3 regions of the Comamonas terrigena NBRC 13299 genome follow, and region 2 is predicted to be linked to each of the others. Evidence: predicted binding sites of a transcription regulator. Region 2 holds the regulator's gene; each other region holds the start of a gene.
The links. Region 2 encodes sigma-54, which starts transcription at its own class of promoters, with help from an activator protein. Its sites were predicted from a motif close to TGGCANGNAANCTGCTTT; they were not measured.
Positions count from the first base shown of each region.

Region 1: the regulator sigma-54 is predicted to act here: its motif matches at 4,882-4,899, upstream of glnA (type I glutamate--ammonia ligase).
Region 3: the regulator sigma-54 is predicted to act here: its motif matches at 4,638-4,655, upstream of CT3_RS10550 (nitrate regulatory protein).

Region 1 is NZ_AP019749.1:3,340,052-3,347,149, forward strand. It holds gene CT3_RS15280 (hypothetical protein) at 1-219, opposite strand, end outside; gene ntrC (nitrogen regulation protein NR(I)) at 401-1,969, opposite strand; gene glnL (nitrogen regulation protein NR(II)) at 2,010-3,080, opposite strand; gene glnA (type I glutamate--ammonia ligase) at 3,422-4,837, opposite strand; gene CT3_RS15300 (EI24 domain-containing protein) at 5,188-6,024, opposite strand; gene CT3_RS15305 (sterol desaturase family protein) at 6,116-7,098, opposite strand, start outside.
Region 2 is NZ_AP019749.1:4,406,037-4,413,134, forward strand. It holds gene CT3_RS19945 (ribokinase) at 1-860, opposite strand, end outside; gene CT3_RS19950 (RNA polymerase factor sigma-54) at 1,065-2,630, opposite strand; gene lptB (LPS export ABC transporter ATP-binding protein) at 2,687-3,466, opposite strand; gene lptA (lipopolysaccharide transport periplasmic protein LptA) at 3,463-4,104, opposite strand; gene CT3_RS19965 (thiol:disulfide interchange protein DsbA/DsbL) at 4,259-4,909, opposite strand; gene CT3_RS19970 (SPOR domain-containing protein) at 4,979-5,668, opposite strand; gene argS (arginine--tRNA ligase) at 5,687-7,098, opposite strand, start outside.
Region 3 is NZ_AP019749.1:2,323,104-2,330,201, forward strand. It holds gene CT3_RS10530 (OmpA family protein) at 5-565, opposite strand; gene CT3_RS10535 (gamma-glutamylcyclotransferase) at 764-1,429, shown strand; gene CT3_RS10540 (hypothetical protein) at 1,616-1,951, shown strand; gene CT3_RS10545 (NADP-dependent isocitrate dehydrogenase) at 2,218-4,449, shown strand; gene CT3_RS10550 (nitrate regulatory protein) at 4,685-5,971, shown strand; gene CT3_RS10555 (CmpA/NrtA family ABC transporter substrate-binding protein) at 6,407-7,098, shown strand, end outside.

The sequences.
Region 1 (7,098 bases), 1.1 Mb from region 2:
CGCATGGATGTAGGTGTCGTGCCAGAAGGCATCTTCCTGCACGGCGGCCGCACCGTCGCGCAGCGGGTGGTAGCGCCCATTGGCAGCCGGTTGCTCCACATGGCCTCCCAGCAGTCGGTGGCCGTCAGGCGCCACGATTCCTGAGCGAAAGCTCTGCGGTGCGCGTGCACCCAGGCTGTCCGGCTGGAATTTGTGCGCTAAAGGAAGGGCTTTGCCCATGGGGAAATGACTCCGAAACCAAATAAGTGCCGATGGAGTCGATATTGTCAAAAACTGTCCCTCTCCCCGGGGTCAGTCTGCGCTCGCAACCCTTGTAGGACAGTGTTGCGCTGCACGCACAGGGCGGGCCCCAAGGAGCAGCCAGCGCAGGCCGGCCGTCCGTGGGTGTGGCCCGTGGCGCTTATTCGCCGGCGTCTTCCAGACCCAGTTCCTGGATCTTGCGGGTGATGGTGTTGCGGCCGATACCCAGGCGCTGTGCAGCCTCCATGCGGCGGCCGTGGGTCACGCCCAGGGCCGCGCGGATCAGGCGCGACTCGAAGCGGCGGCTGAGAGCATCCCAGACCTCGGTATGACCGGCCGCCAGCAGGCGCGTGGCTTCGGCCGACAGGCCGTCGTCCCACAGGGCCGCCACAGCCGCCTCCACCGTACCGGCGCCGGCAGCTTGCGATGCGGGCAGGAAGGACTCCACACCGCGTGCCGCAGGCAGCTCCGGCGTGCAATCCCCCGCAGCGCTGGCCGCGGGCACCGGACGGTGTTCGGCCACCACGGCCTCGACCGCTGGCGCGCTGGCCGGGGTGTGCAGCACTTCCGGCGGCAGGTCCTGTACGGAGATCACCTGGGCCGGGGCCATCACCGTCAACCAGTGGCAGATGTTTTCCAGCTGGCGCACATTGCCGGGGAAGCTGAACTGCGTCAGCCGCTGCAGCGCCTCCGGTGCAATGCGCTTGGGCTCCACGCCCAGCTGCTTGGCGCTTTTCTGCAGGAAGTGGCGTGCCAGCATGGGCACGTCTTCGCCGCGTTCGCGCAGCGACGGCAGGCGCAACCGGATCACGTTCAGGCGGTGGAACAAGTCTTCGCGGAACACTCCGTCCTTGACGCGCAGCTCCAGATCCTGGTGGGTGGCGGCGATCACGCGCACGCTGGTCTTGACGGCCGAGTGGCCGCCCACGCGGTAGAAATGCCCGTCCGACAGCACGCGCAGCAAGCGGGTCTGCAGCTCGAACGGCATGTCGCCGATTTCGTCCAGGAACAGCGTGCCGCCTTCGGCCTGCTCGAAGCGGCCGCGGCGCTGGGTCTGCGCGCCGGTGAAGGCGCCGCGCTCATGGCCGAACAGCTCGGATTCCAGCAGGTCCTTGGGGATGGCGGCGGTGTTGATGGCCACGAACGGTCCATTGGCCACGGGCGAATGCTTGTGCAGCGCGCGGGCCACCAGTTCCTTGCCGGAGCCAGATTCGCCGGTGATCAGCACCGTCACCAGGCTTTGGCTCAGGCGGCCGATGGCGCGGAACACGTCCTGCATGGCCGGAGCCTGGCCCAGCATTTCGGGCATGGCGGACTGGCGCTCTTCGGCCACCTGTTCGCGGCTGCTTTCCTCGACCGCACGGCGGATCAGGGCCACGGCCTTGGGCAGGTCGAACGGCTTGGGCAGGTATTCGAAGGCGCCGCTCTGGAAGGCGGAGACGGCGCTGTCCAGGTCGGAGTACGCCGTCATGATGATGACGGGCAGCTCCGGGTCTTTCTCGCGCACCTGCTCCAGCAGCTGCAGGCCGCTGCCACCAGGCATGCGGATGTCGCTGACCAGCACCTGCGGGCCCTGGCGTGCCGGGTCCCCGGCGGGCAAGGCGCTCAGCGCCTCCAGCACTTCACGCGGATTGGTGAAGCTGCGCGTGGCCAGGTTTTCACGGGCCAATGCCTTTTCCAGGACGAAGCGGATCGAGGGGTCGTCATCTACTATCCAGATCGGCTTCATGTTCGCGTAACCCTTTTCTTTCTATGTGAAACACCAGACCTCAAGGCAGAGGAATCAGGATACGGAAATCGGTGCGCCCCGGGCTGCTTTCGCATTCGATCAGCCCCTGGTGGCGTTGCACAAAGGTCTGCGCCAGCGGCAGTCCCAATCCGGATCCCCCATCCCGGCCTGTCACCAGCGGATAGAAAATCCGCTCCTTGATGTGCTCAGGCACGCCTGGTCCGTTGTCTATCACATGCAATTCCAATGCCAGCTTGTGGCGCTGGCGGCCCATCGTGACCTGGCGAGCCACGCGGGTGCGCAAGGTGATCTCGGCATCGCCCACGGCAATCCGGTCGGCCAGCACCTGGGCCGCGTTCTGCACGATGTTCAGCACCGCCTGGATCAGCTGGGCACGGTCGCCTCGGAACTCCGGGATGGAAATATCGTAGTCGCGCCGCACGGTCAGCCCCAGAGGGTGTTCCACCAGCACCAGCGAGCGCACGCGTTCGCAGACTTCGTGGATGTTGACGTCGCCCACCTGGTGGGGGTGGCGGTGCGGGGCCAGCAGACGGTCCACCAGGCTTTGCAGGCGGTCCGCCTCGTGGATGATGACCTGGGTGTATTCCTTGAGCTCGCGGCTGTCGAGGTCCATCTCCAGCAACTGGGCCGCGCCACGGATGCCGCCCAGCGGGTTCTTGATTTCATGCGCCAGGTTGCGCACCAGCTCCTTGTTGGCGGCCGCCTGTTCGACCAGCCGTTCCTCGCGGTCCTGGCGCACCTGCTGGTCCAGCACCCACAGCTCCACCAGTACCTCGCCGCGCTCTTCCAGCGGCGCGATGGTGGCGTGCACCATCAGCGGCTCCTGCACCGGCGGAACCAGCGTGGTGTCAAAGCGCATGGCGGCGTAGTCCAGCCCCTTGCCACCCGCCAGGGCGTTGTCGAGCAGCGCAGGCTGGGCAATGAAGGTGGAGAAGCGGCTGCCGTCGAGCATGCGGCGCGACATGCCCAGGGTGTTTTCCAGCGCCGCGTTCGCAAAGATCACCTCGCCATGGCGGTTGAGCACCACGGTCAGTGTGGACAACAGGTCCAGCACGGCAAAGCGCTGGGCGGTCAGATGCGTATCGGTCATGCAAATACCAAGCAAGCTCAGTGCCTGGCCGGGGTGCGTTCAGGTAAAAACAAGAGCAGGCGATGCGCGCTGCAGAGGCCCTGCATCCCATTATGGGCATGAATCACGGCCGATGGGCCGGTGGCCCGCTTCGCCGGGGATGGACGCCGACACAGGCGACGGCCTGACAGGCCCAGCGGAGGTAACGGGGATGCAACCCGGCAGCACGCCACTGCCCTCTCCCCCCTCCCGGCAAGAAGCCCCCCAACCGATCGGGATGCAGACAAAAAAGGCGGCCCGGAGGCCGCCTTTTTTAGAGTGCCTGGAGGGCCCGTGCCGCGAGCGGCAGGCCCCCACAGGGCTTACAGGGAGTAGTACATGTCGTATTCGACAGGGTGCACGGCCTGACGGAAGCGGGTCACTTCGCCCATCTTCAGCTCGATGTAGGCGTCGATCATGCTGTCGGAGAACACACCACCCTTGGTCAGGAAGGCGCGGTCGGCGTCCAGGGCTTCCAGAGCCTGGTCCAGGCTGTGGCAGACGGTGGGCACCAGCTTGTCTTCTTCCGGAGGCAGGTGGTACAGATCCTTGGTGGCGGCTTCGCCGGGGTGGATCTTGTTTTCCACGCCGTCCAGACCGGCCATCAGCAGCGCTGCGAAGCCCTGGTAGGGGTTCATCAGTGGATCGGGGAAGCGGGCTTCCACGCGGCGGCCCTTGGGGTTGCTCACGTAAGGAATACGGATGGAAGCGGAACGGTTCTTGGCCGAGTAAGCCAGCTTCACAGGCGCTTCAAAGCCGGGCACCAGACGCTTGTACGAGTTCGTACCGGGGTTGGTGATGGCGTTCAGGGCACGGGCGTGCTTGATGATGCCGCCGATGTAGTACAGGGCGAAGTCGGACAGACCGGCATAGCCGTCACCGGCGAACAGGTTCTTGCCGTCCTTCCACACGGACTGGTGCACGTGCATGCCGGAGCCGTTGTCGCCAGCGTAGGGCTTGGGCATGAAGGTCGCGGTCTTGCCGTAGGTGTTGGCCACGTTCCAGATCACGTACTTCTGCAGCTGGGTCCAGTCAGCGCGTTCCACCAGAGTGGAGAAGCGGGTACCCAGTTCGTTCTGGCCAGCGCCCGCCACTTCGTGGTGGAACACTTCGACCGGAATGCCCAGGGATTCCAGGATCAGGGACATTTCGGCGCGCATGTCTTGCGTGCTGTCGACGGGAGGCACGGGGAAGTAGCCGCCCTTGACGCGGGGACGGTGACCACGGTTGCCGGTTTCGAACTTGGCGCCGCTGTTCCAGGGGGCTTCGTATTCTTCGATTTCGAAGAAGGGGTTGTGGGGTTCGGTACCCCAACGCACGCCGTCGAAGATGAAGAATTCGGGTTCGGGACCGAAGTAGGCGGTGTCGCCCAGACCGGAAGCCTTCAGGTAGGCTTCAGCGCGCTTGGCCACGGAGCGGGGATCGCGGTCGTAGGCCTTGCCGTCACCGGGTTCGATCACGTCACACTGCAGGATCAGCGTGGTTTCTTCAAAGAAAGGATCGATGTTGGCGGTGCTGGGATCGGGCATCAGCAGCATGTCCGAGGCTTCGATACCCTTCCAGCCGGCGACCGACGAACCGTCGAAAGCGTGGCCCGACGTGAACTTGTCTTCGTCAAAGTGCGACAGGGGCACGGTCACGTGCTGTTCCTTACCGCGGGTATCGGTGAAGCGCAGATCGACGAACTTGACGTCGTTCTCCTTCACAATGCTCATCACGTCTGCAACGGTCTTAGCCATCAGGTATCTCCTGGAAAAGCGCTTGAAAAAAGTACGGGGGATGCAAAGCAGAATGCGTGCCAGGGCCGCAGTTGGACTGCCTTCCCTGGGTGCAGTGGCGCCGCGCACCGAAAACCACTGCCATGCACCCCTCGATAATCACCGAGTTGGTGCAAAAAAGCAGAGTACGCCTGTCGAACTTCTGATTGCACTGTTTTGGTGCATTTAAGCACCTAAATAGTGCCGCCGTTCAACCACATGCTCCGCATCGCAGGCCGTCAGTGTAGCCGCGCCCAGGGCTGTAGCGAAGGCTTGCACCGGTTTCGCACGCCATTGCGCCGCCATCCTGGTGCGCTGCCGCCAAGCCTGGCTCAGGGCACGCGCACCGCGTCCGGTGCCGCCCCCTGGGTGACGGCCTCGCGCCGCAGCTGTTCCAGTGCCGCCAGGCAGAAATGGGCAAACCACAGCGACGACAGCGCGAACACCAGTGCGTAGATCCAGATGGCCAGCGGCACCAGCAGCCAGAACAGCGCCACGAACACCACGCCCGAGGCCCAGACCACGCTGGGCGCAGCCCCCATCACCCCACAGACCACGCCCATGCCCAGCAGCGGCATGCGAAAGCGTGTGAGCACCGCCTGGCGCTCGGCCTGGCTGGCGTGTTCGGCCAGGGCATCGAAGGCCATCACGCGGTAGGTGAGCCAGCCCCACACCAGCGGCGGCACCACCAGCACCAGCGGCGGAATGAACCACAGCGGGATGGACAGCACCAGCACCACCAGGGCAATCAGCGTGGAGCCCAGGGCCCAGGCCAGCGCCTGCCACCAGTGACCGCCCTGCTTGCGCTCCAGCAAGGGAAAGCGCCGCTCGGCCACCCATTCCACCAGCTTGGGCGTCATGAACAGGGACACCAGCATCAGCACCAACACCACCAGCAGCCCCGTGGCCGCCAGCACCAGCAGCACGGAACCCAGCACCTCGACACCCCAGCTCAGGCCGCGCTCCTGCATCCAGTGCCACACCGCGCCCAGCCAGCCCACGCCTTCCAGCGTCTGCACCGTCCAGTGCAGCGCCGGCTGCCAGAACAGCCAGGACAGCAGCGCGGCCAGCAGCGCCATCAACAGCAGCGGGAACAGCGACCAGGCAATCACCTTGCGGTGCAGGCAATTGCCCAGCGCGCGGACAAAGGAGGCTATCAGCAGGTTCATGCCCCGCAGCATAGCGGTCTGTGCGCACAATGCCATAGGACAGCGGCCACTTTGCCGCGGTGCATGCCGGGGCACCCTGCCCCCTGCCCGCTCAGGCGCGGTTCACCAGCCGCAGCAGGCCCTTCCACTGCTGGGACCAGAAGCCCTGGCCATAATCGCGCAGTTGGCCCTGGGCATTGGGCTGCACCTGGTCGCGCACGCCGGTGGGGTCCCAGCGCAGCTCGAAGTTGGCCGTGCCCCACAGCATGTCCCACCAGGGCAGCAGCACGCCAAAGTTGTTGCCATGGGCCTTCTGGTTGCGCACCGGGGCCCGCATTTCATGGCCGATGCCGATGGTGTGGTGGCGGCGGTGAAAACGCGGGCTGACCCAGAGGCGCTCGCCCACCGTGCCGAACCAGACGCGCAGATTGGCGTGCTGGAAGCTTTCGCTCAGCTGCGTCAGCGCCACCAGCAGCACGAACTGCGCCGGCTGCACCCCGATCAGCTGGGCCACCACCACGATGATGCTGTCGCGCACCACATCGTCCAGCAGGTGGTTGCGGTTGTCGCTCCACATGGTCATCTGCCGCTGCGAATGGTGCAGCGCATGCAGCTTCCACCACCAGCCCCAGCTGTGCTGGCCGCGGTGGATCCAGTAGTCCAGCAGGTCGAACACCAGCAGGTAGAGGATGAAGCTGATCCAGGCCTTGTCCGTCACGCCCGGCCACAGGCCTTCCAGCTGGAAGGTGGGCAGGCCCCAGACATGCAGCTGGCCGAACAGGTCGTTCCACAGCGGCTCGGTGGAAAAGAACAACGCCACCCGGAACAGGCCCAGCCGGTGCACCAGGGTGTAGAGCATGTCCACGCGGATGGCACGGCGGTCGGTCACCGCCTCCACCGGACGCCAGCGCTGCAGCGGGGCAATCACCAGCACCAGCACCAGCAGTTGCAGCAGTCCCACCAGCAGCCAGCCCGTGGCCTCAAAGGCGTCTTCCATCAGGCTGGCCATGCCGGCGTAATACAGCACCGGCTGGACCACGCCTTCGTACAGGCCTTGCTGGGCCTGGCCAAACCATTGGGACAATGTCTCCCACA
Region 2 (7,098 bases):
AGCCGGGTGACCAGCGCCCCCAGAAAGCTGTCGCCCGCCCCCGTGGTGTCCAGCACCGGCAGCGCCAGCGCGGGATGGGTGCTGACACGCCCGCCGCAGACGGCCACCGCCCCCTGAGCACCCAGCGTGACCACCACCTGGGACACGCCCCGTGCCAGCAGGCGCTGGGCGGCGTCGGCTGCCGTGGCCGGGCTGTCCACCACCTGATCGCTGTAGGCGGCGGCTTCGACCTCATTGACCACCAGGGTGTGGACCAGGGGCCACCAGGCTTCAGGCAGCTCGCGCACCGGTGAAGGGTTGAAGACCACGCGGCAGCCGGCGCTGCGTGCTGCCTCCAGCACCTGCTCCAGCACGCTGTCCGAGGTCTCGCGCTGCAGCAGCACGAAATCGGCCTGGGCCAGCACGTTCAGCAGCGCCTCATCCGGCAGCTCCAGCAGCACATTGGCGCCGGGCACCACGCAGATCCGGTTCTGGCCATTGCCCTCCACCAGCACCATGGCCGCACCGGTAGAGACCCCGTCCAGCACCTGCACATGGTCCATGTCCACGCCGGCGTCGTGCAGCGCCAGCCGCAGGCTGTTGCCATGGTGGTCGCGGCCTACGCAGCCAAACAGCGTGACCTGGGCGCCGTGGCGTGCGCAGGCCACGGCCTGGTTGCCGCCTTTGCCGCCAGGCAGGTAGCGCAGGCTGTGGGCCATCACGGTTTCCCCGGCCCGGGGCACGCGTTCCAAGTGCAGCACCGCATCCATGTGCAGGCTTCCCACCACGGCGATGCGGGCCACGCTGTGCGGGTGGTCGGGTTCGGGCTGCGCCGACAGCAGCTTGCGAGGCAGCGCGGAAGAAGAAAGCGGTGCAACCATGGGGGGTCTCCTTTGCTGCCAACGGCCGTGGCATGTGCGGAATGAACCAAGGATGGCTGCACGATACCTCCAACTGCCGGCGCTGCCCAGCCGGTTTGCACGGGTCTGGGGGATTGCGGCAGCGCAGCATGCCACGCAGGGGTTCCGCCACCGCGGGCCGTGGCCTCACCGGGCGCCCCGCCGCCCTCTGCAGCCCCGCTGCGCTTACAGCGTCTTGCGCAGATTGGCCGGCGCGATCTTCAGCGCCTCACGGTACTTGGCCACGGTGCGGCGGGCGCACTCGATGCCCTGCTCCTTGAGCATTTCGGCGATCTGGCTGTCCGACAGCGGCTTCTTGGCGTTCTCGGCCGAGACAAACTGCTTGATCAGCGCCCGCACTGCGGTGCTGGAGGCATTGCCGCCGGTTTCCGTGCCCAGCCCGGAGCCGAAGAAATACTTGAGCTCGAAGGTGCCGTGCGGCGTGGCCATGTACTTGGCGGTGGTCACCCGGCTGATGGTGGATTCGTGCAGGCCCAGTTCGTCGGCGATGTCGCGCAGCACCAGCGGGCGCATGGCCAGCTCGCCGTGCACGAAGAAGTTCTTCTGCCGCTCCACGATGGCGCGCGACACCCGCAAGATGGTGTCGAAACGCTGCTGCACGTTCTTGATGAACCAGCGGGCTTCCTGCAGGCGCTGCTGCAGGCCGGCATGGCCTTCGCTGCCCTTGTGGCCGCGCAGCGCACCGGCATACACATCGTGCACGCGCAGACGCGGCAGCACGTCGGGGTTGAGCTGCACGTTGAACTGGGGTGTGCCTTCGCTGGCGCGGCGGCCGGCGCGGGTGACGATCACGTCCGGCACGATGATGTTGCGCTCCACATTGACAAAGCGCCGGCCGGGCCGGGGCTCCAGCCGGGCGATCAGTGCCATGGCCATGCGGGTGCGCTCTTCGCTGCTGCCGGTGGCCTGCATCAGGCGGCGCACATCGCGCCGGGCCAGCAGGTCCAGCGGCTGGGCGCAGATGGTCAGCGCCGTCTCCACCACACTGGCCTCGGCCTCACCGCGCTGCAGCAGATGGTTCAGCTGCAACTGCAGGCATTCGGCCAGCCCCTGGGCGCCCACGCCCACCGGCTCCAGGCTGTGCAGCAGCCGCAGTGCCACGGTGAAGCGGTGCACCAGCTCGTCGAGCTGCTCTGGATCGTCCGTGCCGGCCAGGCCCTCGGCCAGGGACTGCAGCGACTCTTCGAGGTAGCCGTCGTCATTCAGGTTCTCGATCAGGAAACGCAGCACATAGCGGTCCAGCTCGGACAGGTGCAGCGACAGCGACTGGCGCAGCAGGTGGTCGGTCAGCGATTCATGTGCACGGGCCAGATCCAGGGCGCTGACCTCGTCGCCATCGCCGCCCTGGGCGTTGCGCGCCGGGGCATCGCCGCCCCATTCGCTGTCATCGGGGCGCAGTTCGCTGGTGCCGTCGCCCTCCCAGTCGGGGGCATCGTATTCCGTGCTGCCGGGGCCTTCCGCACTGTCGGCGGGCGCCTCCGCAGCCCCTGCCGTCAGCGCGCCATCGGCGGCATAGTCATCGCCCTGCGCCGGCGTGTCCGACTGGGACAGGCCGAAGTCTTCGCGGGGGGCGTCGTCGCTGTCGACTTCCAGAAACGGGTTGTCGTCGAGCATCTGCTCGACTTCCTGCGCCAGCTCCAGCGTGGACAGCTGCAGCAAGCGGATCGACTGCTGCAATTGCGGCGTCAGCGCCAAATGCTGCGACACCCGCAGTGACAAACCAGGCTTCAACGCGACGCTCCCTCTCTGTGATCTTGTGTGTGTGTCGTGGCGGCGGAAGTGACGGGCTACATCCTGAAATGTTCGCCCAGGTAGACCCGCCGGACGTCGGCGTTCTCCACAATCTCTTCCGGTGTGCCCTGCGCCAGCACATGGCCGTCGCTGATGATGAAGGCGTGGTCGCAGATGCCCAGCGTCTCGCGCACGTTGTGGTCGGTGATCAGCACCCCGATACCGCGCTCCTTGAGGAAGCCGATGATGCGCTGGATCTCGATCACCGCGATGGGGTCGATACCCGCAAACGGCTCGTCCAGCAGGATGAAGCGCGGCTGCGTGGCCAGGGCCCGGGCGATTTCCACGCGGCGGCGCTCGCCACCCGACAGCGCAATCGCCGGCGAGGAGCGCAGGTGGTCCACACGCAGTTCCTTGAGCAGATCGGTCAGGCGCCGCTCCACCTCGGCCTTGGTCAGGGGCTTGCCCTGTTCATCCTGCTGCAGCTCCAGCACGGCGCGCACATTGTCTTCCACGCTGAGCTTGCGGAAGATGGAGGCTTCCTGCGGCAGGTAGGACAGACCCAGGCGCGAACGCTGGTGGATGGGCATGTTCGCCACCGAGTGGCCGTCGATGTAGATATCGCCGGCATCGCTGCGCACCAGGCCCACGATCATGTAGAACGAAGTGGTCTTGCCCGCGCCATTGGGGCCGAGCAAGCCCACCACTTCGCCTTTCTGCACGGCCAGGGACACGTCCTTGACCACCTTGCGGCTGCCATAGGACTTGGCCAGATGGTGCACTTCCAGGCGGCTGCTGGCGCCTGGGGCGGTCGGGGTGTCGGAAGAGCGGGTCACGGGTTGCGCGATTTCATGGTGTCCGAAGGCTTGAGCGGCTGCGCACTCGGCGCCACCGGGGCCTGCGGGGGCTGGGTCTTGGGCGCCAGCACGGCGCGCACGCGGCCACCGGAGCCGGCCGCAGCTTCCTCGCTGCCCGGCGTGGCGCGGCGGTTGCCGTCCACGGTGAACACATCGGTCAGGTTGTTGTAGGTGATGATGTTGCCGGTGATGTCGTCACTCAGCGTGGCGCCGGTGTAGCCGCGCAGCTGGCCCCGCTGGATCAGGCGCACATCGTCCTTCTTGCCGTCGTACTCGATGATTTCGCCTTCGCCTTCCACGTACTCTTCGGGTGCACCGGGCTGGGTGTCGCGCTTCTGGCGGAAGAACGCGCGCTTGCCGGGGGCCGCCCAGACCTTGCCGAACTGGTAACCCTCGGCGTCCTGGCGCACTTCCAGCTTGGCGCCGCGCAGCACGATGGTGCCCTTGGTCAGCACCACATTGCCCGTGAACGTGCTGACCTGCTGCAGCTCGTCATGGTGCAGCGCATCGGCTTCGATGTTCATGGGCTTGTTGCGATCGGCCTTTTCGGCCTGTGCCGTGCCCATGGCAGCTGCCAGGACCGTAAGCGCGAGTATCGGGAGGAGTTTGCGTGTCATGTGAGAAGGCATGAATCTTGCAGCCATTGTAGGGCACTGGTTTTCCCCAGGGCTGCCCTGTGGGCGACTCGCAGGGAAATCGACACAAAAAAGCCCGCTGGAAAGCGGGCTGGGTGCAGGGCGGTCAGGCCCTGCCGGGCGAAAGCGGGACCGCTCAGGCCTTGCGGCTCTGGTTGGCCAGGTAATCCACCACATTCAGCACGTTCTGCATGCTGCCGGCGCGGGGGCCGTCGGTGTAGAACTTGCCGGCCACGCCCATGGAAGGCACGCCCTCCACATCGTATTCCTGCTGCAGCGCCGAAGCCTTGCGCACCTGATTGGCCACGGTGAAGGAGTTGTAGATCTCCTTGAACTTGGCCACGTTCGCGCCCTGCTTGCCCACCCATTCGAAGATGGCGTCATCGGTGGCCAGCTTGTTGCGCTCCACGTGGATGGCGTGGAACACCTTGACGTGCATGGCATCGAAGTTGTCCATGGCCTGCAGCGTGAAATACAGCTTTTGCTGGGGCACGAAGCTGGCGTTGAAGGCCACGGGCACACGGCGCACCACCACATGGGCGGGAGCCTTCTGCTTCCAGGCGGCGAATGCCGGCTCGAAAGCGTTGCAATGCGGACAGCTGTACCAGAAGAACTCGACCACTTCCACCTTGCCGGCAGGTGCCTCGGTGGTGGCGGGCTTGGACAGTTTCACATAGTCCTTGCCTTCCTTGGGGGCGGCGGCCTGGGCATGGGCGGTCGCGGTGGCGCCCAGGGCCATGGCAGATGCGACCGAGGTGACGGCCAAGGAAAACTCACGGCGTTTCATCAAAGCTACTCCTGTTAGGGGATATTCACTGCCCAGTCAGAGCCGGGCCGTGGCAAAAAGTTCTGCCGGTCAGCGCTGCACGCGCACCAGGGCCGAATCCACCCCGGCGCCGTCGAGCTTGCCCTTGAGCTGCTCGGCGTCGTCACGCTTGCCGAATGGACCCACCCGCACCCGGAACACGGTGCGGCCGTTCTGCTCGCGCTCGCTCACGCGGGCTTCCCAGCCCAGCATGGCCAGCTTGGCGCGCTGGGCATCGGCGTCGGCCTGGGTGCGGAAGGCACCCGCCTGCACAAAGTAGTCGAAACCGTCCGAACCCGAAGCGGCGGCGGCCTTGGCCTCCGACTGCTTGAGCTTCTGGTTGGCCAGGTCCCCCAGCGGGTCCGCCGAGGAGGCCTTGCCGTCAGGTTTCTTGGCGTCCTGCGCCGGCGGAGTGGCCGGCGGGGTGCTGACACCCGTGGCCGGGCCACTGGTCGGTGGCGTGGTGGGCGTGGCCACCGGCGGCGCGGTGGGCGCCACGGGCTGCTGGGTCACCGGCTGCGTCTGCGTCTGGTTGGCCGGGTTCTTGCCGTACAGCGGCGAGTTCGGGTCCCAGTTCTTGTTGCGTTCGGCTTCCTTGGCCTCGGTGTCCTTGGGGGTCTTGGTCAGGAAGGGCACCGGCACCTTGGTCACATAGACCGCCACTGCCAGAGCGGCCCCCAGGCCGATGATGATGCCCAGGATCAGTCCGATCAGGGTTCCGCCACGTTGCTTGGTCTTCATAGTTTTGCGAGTCAATGCTTACATACGCTCGGGCGCGGACACGCCCAACACCGCCAGACCATTGTGCAGCACTTGTGCCGTGGCGGCGACCAGGGCCAGACGCGCCAGCTTGACCGCTTCATCGTCCACCAGGATGCGCTCGGCGTCGTAGTAGCTGTGGTAGCTGGAGGCCAGGTCGCGCAGGTAGAAGGTCACGTCGTGCGGGGCATTGCCCGCAGCGGCGGCGCTCAGCATCTCGGGGTACTTGGCCAGCAGCAGCATCAGCGCCTGGGCCTGCGGACCTTCCAGCGCGGACAGGTCCACCTTCTCCAGCGCAGGCACGCCCGCGCCGCCGGCTTCCTGCCAGGCGCGCAGCACGGACTGGATGCGGGCATGGGCGTACTGCACGTAGTACACCGGGTTGTCGTTGTTCTGGGCCACGGCCAGATCAACGTCGAAGGTGTATTCGGTGTCGGGCTTGCGCGAGAGCAGGAAGAAGCGCACCGCATCCTTGCTGGTCCACTCGATCAGATCGCGCAGCGTCACATACGAGCCGGCACGCTTGCTGATCTTCACTTCCTCGCCATTGCGCACCACGCGCACCATGGTGTGCAGCACATAGTCGGGGTAGCCCTGGGGAATGCCGACATTGGCCGCCTGCAGGCCGGCGCGCACGCGGGCGATCGTGCCATGGTGGTCGGTGCCCTGGATGTTGACGACCTTGCCGTAACCGCGCTTGAACTTCTGGATGTGGTAGGCCACATCCGGCAGGAAGTAGGTGTAGGTCCCGTCGGTCTTGCGCATCACGCGGTCTTTGTCGTCACCGTAGTCGGTGGACCTGAGCCACAGTGCCCCGTCCTGCTCGTAGGTATGACCGCTTTCGATCAGGCGCTTGACCGTGTCTTCCACATGGCCGTTCTGGTACAGGCTCGATTCGAGGTAGTACTCGTCGAACTTGAGGTTGAAGGCCTGCAGATCCTTGTCCTGCTCGTTGCGCAGATAGGCCACGGCAAAGTTGCGGATGTTGTCGTAGTCCTCGACATCGCCGTTGGCGGTGAACTCACGGTCATCGGCCTTGACGGTTTCCTTGTTCAGGAACGCCTGGGCAATGTCGGCAATGTAGTCACCGTTGTAGAAATTCTTGGCCAGCGGGTTCTCGCTGTCGGTCGGCCAGCATGCGTCACCGGGCTTGAAGCCCTTGGCGCGCAGCTGGGTGGACTTGGTCAGGGTGTCGATCTGCACGCCCGCGTCGTTGTAATAGAACTCGCGGTGCACCTTCCAGCCCTGGGTGGAATACAGATTGCTGATGGCATCGCCAATCGCCGCCTGGCGGCCATGGCCCACGTGCAGCGGGCCGGTGGGGTTGGCGGAGACGAACTCGACCAGGACGTTCTCGCCACGGTCGGCCTGGAAGCCGAAGCGGGCCCCCTGCGCCAGCACTTCGCGCACGA
Region 3 (7,098 bases), 2.1 Mb from region 2:
AGGCTTACTCGATGATCACCACTTCCACGCGGCGGGCTTCGTCGTTGCTGCCGTCGGCCTGGGTCACTTCGGGCTTGCGCAGCTCCACATTGCCGGCGACCACGCCCTGGGCAATGATGGACTGCTGCACGGCCTGGGCGCGGCGCTTGGCCAGCTCGGCGTTCACTGCGGCGTTGCCGGTGGCGTCGTGGTAGCCGGACACCGCCAGCTTCTTGCCGCGCTGGGCGGCAATGCGCACCACATCGGCCAGGGCTTCGTCGGCACCAGCGGCCAGCTCGGCGCTGCCGGTGGCGAAGTAGAACTTGACCACGCCTTCTTCCACGCGGATGTAGGCGCCATCACCTTGCTGCACGGCACCCGCTGCCAGGGCAGGCGGGGTGCTTTGGCTGGCCACTGCAGAGTCCACCACGGCCGGAGCCGCCGCAGTAGGCGCGCCCTTGGCTCCGGCGACCGAGCGGTACACCACCGCGCCGACGACGGTGCCGACCACCAGAAGCACCAGGGCAAAAATGATGCCGAGGGCAAAGCGCTGTTGGCTGTCGTCGTCCGATGTATTGAAGGCCATGAAATTCTCCAGAGGATGTTGTGTGTGATCGTGCGTTCTTGCAGCCCGAATGCGGGGCATGGCGGAGCCTGTCCAGCCTGCCGCCGCTACGCGGGCCCGCTTGCGGGGGCCCATTCTAGAGGGAGTGCCGCCTGCATATGTAGTGCGCCTGTAGCCGCGTCGTGCCCATCCCATGGGTTTTGCTCTAGCATCACAGCCATGTCCGAAGTCCCTACTCTTCTGCCCGCCGCACCAGGCCGTGATCCACGCACTTTTTTGGAGCAAACGCTGCAGCAATGGGGGGGTGAACAGGATTTGTGGGTATTCGGCTACGGCAGCCTGATCTGGCGGCCCGAATTTGACTTTGCCGAGCGGCGCGATGCCAAGGTGCACGGCTGGCACCGCGCGCTGAAGATGTGGAGCCGCATCAACCGCGGCACGCCCGAACGCCCCGGACTGGTGTTTGCCATGCTGCCCGGAGGCAGTTGCCAGGGCGCAGCGTTCCGCATTCCCGCCCGGCAGGGGCATGAGACCCTGCATGCGCTGTGGCAGCGCGAGATGCCGCTGGCCACCTACGACCCACGCTGGTTGCAGTGCAGCACGCCCGAAGGCCCGGTGCGCGCCCTGGCCTTCACCCTGTCGCGGCACAGCCCCAGCTACTGCGGCACGCTGCCCCCCGAGCAGTACCAGCGCATCTTTGCCGAATCCGCCGGCATCTACGGCACCACGCGCGACTATGCCCTCGCCACCTACGACGGTCTGCAGGCCATGGGCATCCGCGACCGGGCGCTGGAACAGGTGCTGCACTGGGGCAAGGCCTGGGAAGACCGCCAGCCCCCGGCCCCGCCGCAGGCCCGCACAGGGCACCAGCCCCGGGGGCGCTGAACGCCCACGGTTGTCCCATGGCAGGCATGGAGGGCGCTGTAGCGCTCAGCACCCTGACAACCCGCAGCCCACACCGTGGTCAGTGCAGGCCCGGGCACCGCGGCGACGGTCGCACCATCTTGATGCGCATCAAACCCCGGGACATCCCATCGGACAGCGCCCGGCCTGCGGCCGATAATCCGCAGCATGTCTGACACCCCTACTTCCGCTCCCGACGGCGCAGCCGACACCACCCCGGACCACGCCGCAACGGCAGGGGCCGACACGCCCGTGCGCAAGCCACGCCTGGTGCGCTGGCTCATCGGCCTGCCGGTGGCCTTCTTTGCCATCCTGATGGCCATGGGTTATCTGTTCAATACCCCCGAAACCGAAGACCGCTGGGTCGCGCGCGAAACCATCCGCCTGTGCTGGAAGGAAGTGCAGAAGCCGCCCAAAGAAGGCAAGCCCGTGCATTTCACCCAGCAATCCGAATGCGAAAAGCTGGAATTCGACTTCAAAACCCAATATGGGGAAAACCCCTGATTCAGGGGCATGAAATCGGGCGGTCCGCAGGGCGGCATGCCGTGGCCGGCCGGTGGCGAAGTTACAGCTTGTGCATCGCAGCATAAAACACCGTTCCGTAGTGTGGAAGCTGATGCTAAACTCAAGTCTTATACAAGAGTTGGGATTGCGATCGCAGGCCCGCTCTTGTGGTGCGCTACACAGATAGCGAGCCGGGCCTACCCGCCCGGTGCCAATACGCCACGCGCGCAGGCGCGGTTTTTGAACCCTAGACAACAGACCACAACATGTCTTCATCCTCCAAGATCATCTACACACTGACTGATGAAGCACCGATGCTGGCAACGTATTCGTTGCTGCCCATCGTGCAGGCGTTCACGCGCTCCGCTGGCATTGACGTCGAAACCCGCGACATCTCGCTGTCCGGCCGTATCCTGGCCCTGTTCCCCGAGCTGCTCAAGCCCGAGCAACGCATCGCCAACGACCTGGCCGAACTGGGCGAACTGGCCAAGAAGCCCGAAGCCAACATCATCAAGCTGCCGAACATCTCGGCCTCCATTCCCCAGCTCAAGGCTGCCATCAAGGAACTGCAAGGCAAGGGCTACGCCCTGCCCGACTATCCTGATGTGCCCGCCAACGACGTGGAAAAAGACGCCAAGGCCCGCTACGACAAGGTCAAGGGCTCGGCCGTGAATCCCGTGCTGCGTGAAGGCAACTCCGACCGCCGCGCACCGCTGTCGGTCAAGAACTACGCCCGCAAGCACCCCCACAAGATGGGCGCCTGGACGGCCGACAACAAGGCCCACGTGTCCCACATGGATGCTGGCGACTTCTACGGCAGCGAAAAGTCCACCGTCGTGGCCAACGCTGGCAATGTGCGCATCGAACTGGCCACCGCCGCCGGTGCCACCAATGTCCTCAAGGCCACCACCAAGGTGCTGGCCGGTGAAGTGATCGACGCCTCCGTCATCAGCAAGAAGGCCCTGCGCAGCTTCCTGGCCGCACAAGTGCAAGACGCCAAGGACCAGGGCGTGCTGTTCTCCGCCCACCTGAAGGCCACCATGATGAAGGTCTCCGACCCCATCATCTTCGGCCACGTGGTCTACGCCTACTACGGCCCCGTGCTGGACAAGCACGCCGCTGCACTGGCCGAGATCGGCTTCAACGCCAACAACGGCATCGGCGACCTGTACGCCCGCCTGGACAAGCTGCCCGAAGCCAAGCGCGCGGAAATCGAAGCAGACCTGAAGGCCCTGGCCGCCGACCGCCCCGCTCTGGCCATGGTCAACAGCGACAAGGGCATCACCTGCCTGCACGTGCCTTCCGACGTGATCGTTGACGCCTCCATGCCCGCCATGATCCGCGACTCCGGCGGTATGTGGAACGCCGAAGGCAAGCTGCAGGCCGCCAAGGCCGTCATCCCTGACCGCTGCTACGCTGGCGTCTACCAGACCGTCATTGACGACTGCAAGAAGCACGGCGCGCTGGACCCCGTCACCATGGGCACCGTGCCCAACGTGGGCCTGATGGCACAAGCCGCCGAAGAGTACGGCAGCCACGACAAGACCTTTGAAATCGCCGAAGCCGGCACCGTGCGCGTGGTGGACGAAGCCGGCGCCGTGCTGCTGGAACAAGCTGTCGAAGCCGGTGACATCTTCCGCATGTGCCAGGCAAAGGACGCACCCATCCGCGACTGGGTCAAGCTGGCCGTCAGCCGCGCCCGTGCCTCCGGCATGCCCGCCGTGTTCTGGCTGGACGAAAACCGCGCCCACGACGCACAGCTGATCAAGAAGGTCACCACCTACCTGAAGGACCATGACCTGTCCGGCCTGGACATCCAGATCATGTCGCCCGTCAAGGCTACCCAGTTCTCGCTGGACCGCATCCGCAAGGGCCAGGACACCATCTCCGTCACCGGAAACGTGCTGCGTGACTACCTGACCGACCTGTTCCCCATTCTGGAACTGGGCACCTCGGCTAAGATGCTCTCCATCGTGCCCCTGATGAACGGCGGCGGCCTGTTCGAAACAGGTGCCGGCGGCTCTGCCCCCAAGCACGTGCAGCAGTTTGTGGAAGAAGGCTTCCTGCGCTGGGATTCGCTGGGCGAATTCATGGCCCTGGCTGCTTCGCTGGAGCATCTGGCCGGCTTTGCCAAGAACCCCAAGGCCCAAGTGCTGGCCGACGCCCTGGACGCTGCCACCGGCCGCTTCCTGGACGAAAACAAGAGCCCCACGCGCAAGCCTGGTGCCGGCATCGACAACCGCGGCAGCCACTTCTATCTGGCCTCGTTCTGGGCCCAGGAACTGGCCAAGCAAGGCAAGGACGCCGAGCTGCAAGCCGTGTTCAAGCCCGTGGCCGAAGCCATGGTGACCAATGAAGCCAAGATCGTCGAAGAGCTGAACGCCGTGCAAGGCAAGCCTTCGGACATCGACGGCTACTACCGTCCCGATGAAGCCAAGACCGGCACCGCCATGCGCCCCAGCGCCACGCTGAACGCCATCGTCGGCAAGCTGGCCTAAAGCCAGGTCTGTGCCCTGCCTCTGTGAAGGGGCGGTGGCGACGGCTACCAAAAACCGGCCGTCCCTTTGCGGGGCGGCCGGTTTTTTTATGTCCGGGTTATCGCACCGGCCTGGCCTGCGTACAGTGCGGCCATCGTCAGGACTCTCTTGTGACGCGAATGCATGCGCCATGCACATGCACCACCATGAGGCACAGAACTTGCTGCCTGCACGGTAAAGCTCCGCATGCCCCACCATGACTTCTGCCCTGCATTACCTGATTGCCGTCCGCCGCTGTGAAATGGGCGAGCTGGAGCAACTGCTGCACACCAGCACCCTGGTGCGCCAACTGGGTGCGCTGATCCATGCGCTGCAGGCCGAGCGCGGCCTGTCCAACATCGTGCTGGCCAGTGGTGGGCAGCGCGGCACCAGCGTTCGGCTGGCGCAGGTCCAGACAGCGGACCGCTGCACGGCACAGCTGCACCAGGCACTGGCGCAACTCGATCTGAATGCCTTCCAGGGCGGTCACGGTGCGCGGCTGTTCAACCATATCGCCTATGTGTTGCAGGGGCTGGACGCCTTGCCCGCGCTGCGCCAGCAGGTCAGCGCGCTGGCGCTGACACCCGATGCCGCCACAGCGGCCTATATCCGCCTGATCGCTGGCCTGCTGGCCGTGGTCTTCGAGGCGGCCGACAGCGCCACCGAGCCAGGCATTTCCCGCCTGCTGGTGGCCATGTTCCACTTCATGCAAGGCAAGGAGCTGGCCGGCCAGGAGCGAGCCACCGGGGCCGCTGCCTTTGGCAGCGGCCGCAGCCAGGCCGCACGCCAGCAGCACTGGCTGCATCTGATCGACGCGCAGGAGCGCTGCTTTCAGGTGTTTGCCGATTGCGCACCCGCCACGCCATTGGCGCTGTGGGAAAAGACCCAGCACCACAACCCCGAGTTGCTGGTGATCGAGCGCATGCGCCGCATGGGCTGCACCGCCGCCACCGGTCAGGCCCTGGATGCCGAGCTGAGCACACCCTGGTTTGAAGCCTGCACCGCCCGCATGGATGCCTTGTATGCCATCGAGGTGCAGCTGGCTGACGAGCTGCAGCAACGCTGCACCGCCCAGCTGCAGGCGGCCCGACAGGCGCCAGAGCCACGGGCACTGTTGCAGCGCAGCGCCGGTGCGGGTGACGCCCCTGCCCCCGCAGCGCCCGACGGCCTGCCCGATTTCTTCCATGCACCAGCCCCCGAAACCACGCTGCAACTGGGCAACAGCCTGGCACCGCAGCTGGGCCAGTCGGTGCTGAGCCTGGTCCAGGAGCAATCCCAACGGCTGCGGGCCATGCAAGCCGAACTGGAAACCGTGCGCTCCGCCCTGACCGAACGCAAGACGCTGGAGCGCGCCAAGGGTCTGCTGATGGCGCACCGCCAGCTCAGCGAGAGCGAAGCACACAAGCTGCTGCGCCAGACCGCGATGAACCAGAACCGCCGCCTGATCGATGTGGCCGAGGCCGTGCTGGCCATGGCCGATCTGCTGCCGCCGGCGCAGGGCTGACCTTCCCGCACACCATCCGAAACGCACCAACACACAGCAGCACTGGCGCCGGCACCCCTGCTGCAGCGCACCAAAACCGCGCTGCCATCCACCGATATGCGCACTGCAAAGCGCATCACCGCGCTCCATAGGCGGTGCTTCCCTGGGGAAACCCGCCGCTGGCAAGCTGGCACGGTTTCTGCATTCCTTGGCGGTGAATCCCGGCCAACGGCGGTCTGGAATCAGCCCCCACACACAGGACAACGGCGTCCCCATCCCCTGCGCACCGCAGACGGATCGGGACGCCGTTGTGCTTTGCAGCGCTGGAAACAGCCCTGTGGTGGGATCCGTCGTTCCGTTGAAAAAGCATTCGCCCCACGCACTGGAAGGAGCCGAACCATGGCACAGCACACCCCGGATACCGCTTGCACTCCCCCATCCACCCCGGCAGACCCCATGGAAGCGGGCAGCCGCCGCCAGTTTCTGCGCCAGGCTGGCGGCATCGCCGCAGGTGCCGCCCTGTACACCCAGTTGGGACATGGTGGCGTATGGGCCGCCGGATCGGACGCCCCGGAGAAAAAGGAAGTGAAGATCGGCTTCATCCCGCTGACGGATTGCGCCAGCGTGGTCATGGCCTCGGTGCTGGGGCTGGACCAGAAGTACGGCGTCAAGATCATTCCCACCAAGGAAGCCAGCTGGGCCGGCGTGCGTGACAAGCTGGTCAACGGCGAGCTCGACTTCGCCCATGTCCTCTACGGCCTGGTCTACGGGCTGCACCTGGGTGTGAGCGGGCCCAAGAAGGAAATGGCCGTGCTGATGACGCTCAACCAAAACGGCCAGGCCATCACCCTGTCCAAGAAACTGGCGGACAAAGGCGCAGTGGATGCCGCCAGCCTGGCCAAGCTCATGGCCAGCGACAAGCGCGAATACACCTTTGCCCAGACCTTCCCCACCGGCACCCATGCCATGTGGCTCTATTACTGGTTGGCATCGGCCGGGATCGACCCGCTCAAGGACGCCAAGGTCATCACCGTGCCACCGCCGCAAATGGTGGCCAATATGCGCATTGGCAATATGGATGGCTTCTGCGTGGGCGAACCCTGGGGCCACCGCGCCATCATGGACAACATCGGCATCACCGCCGTCAC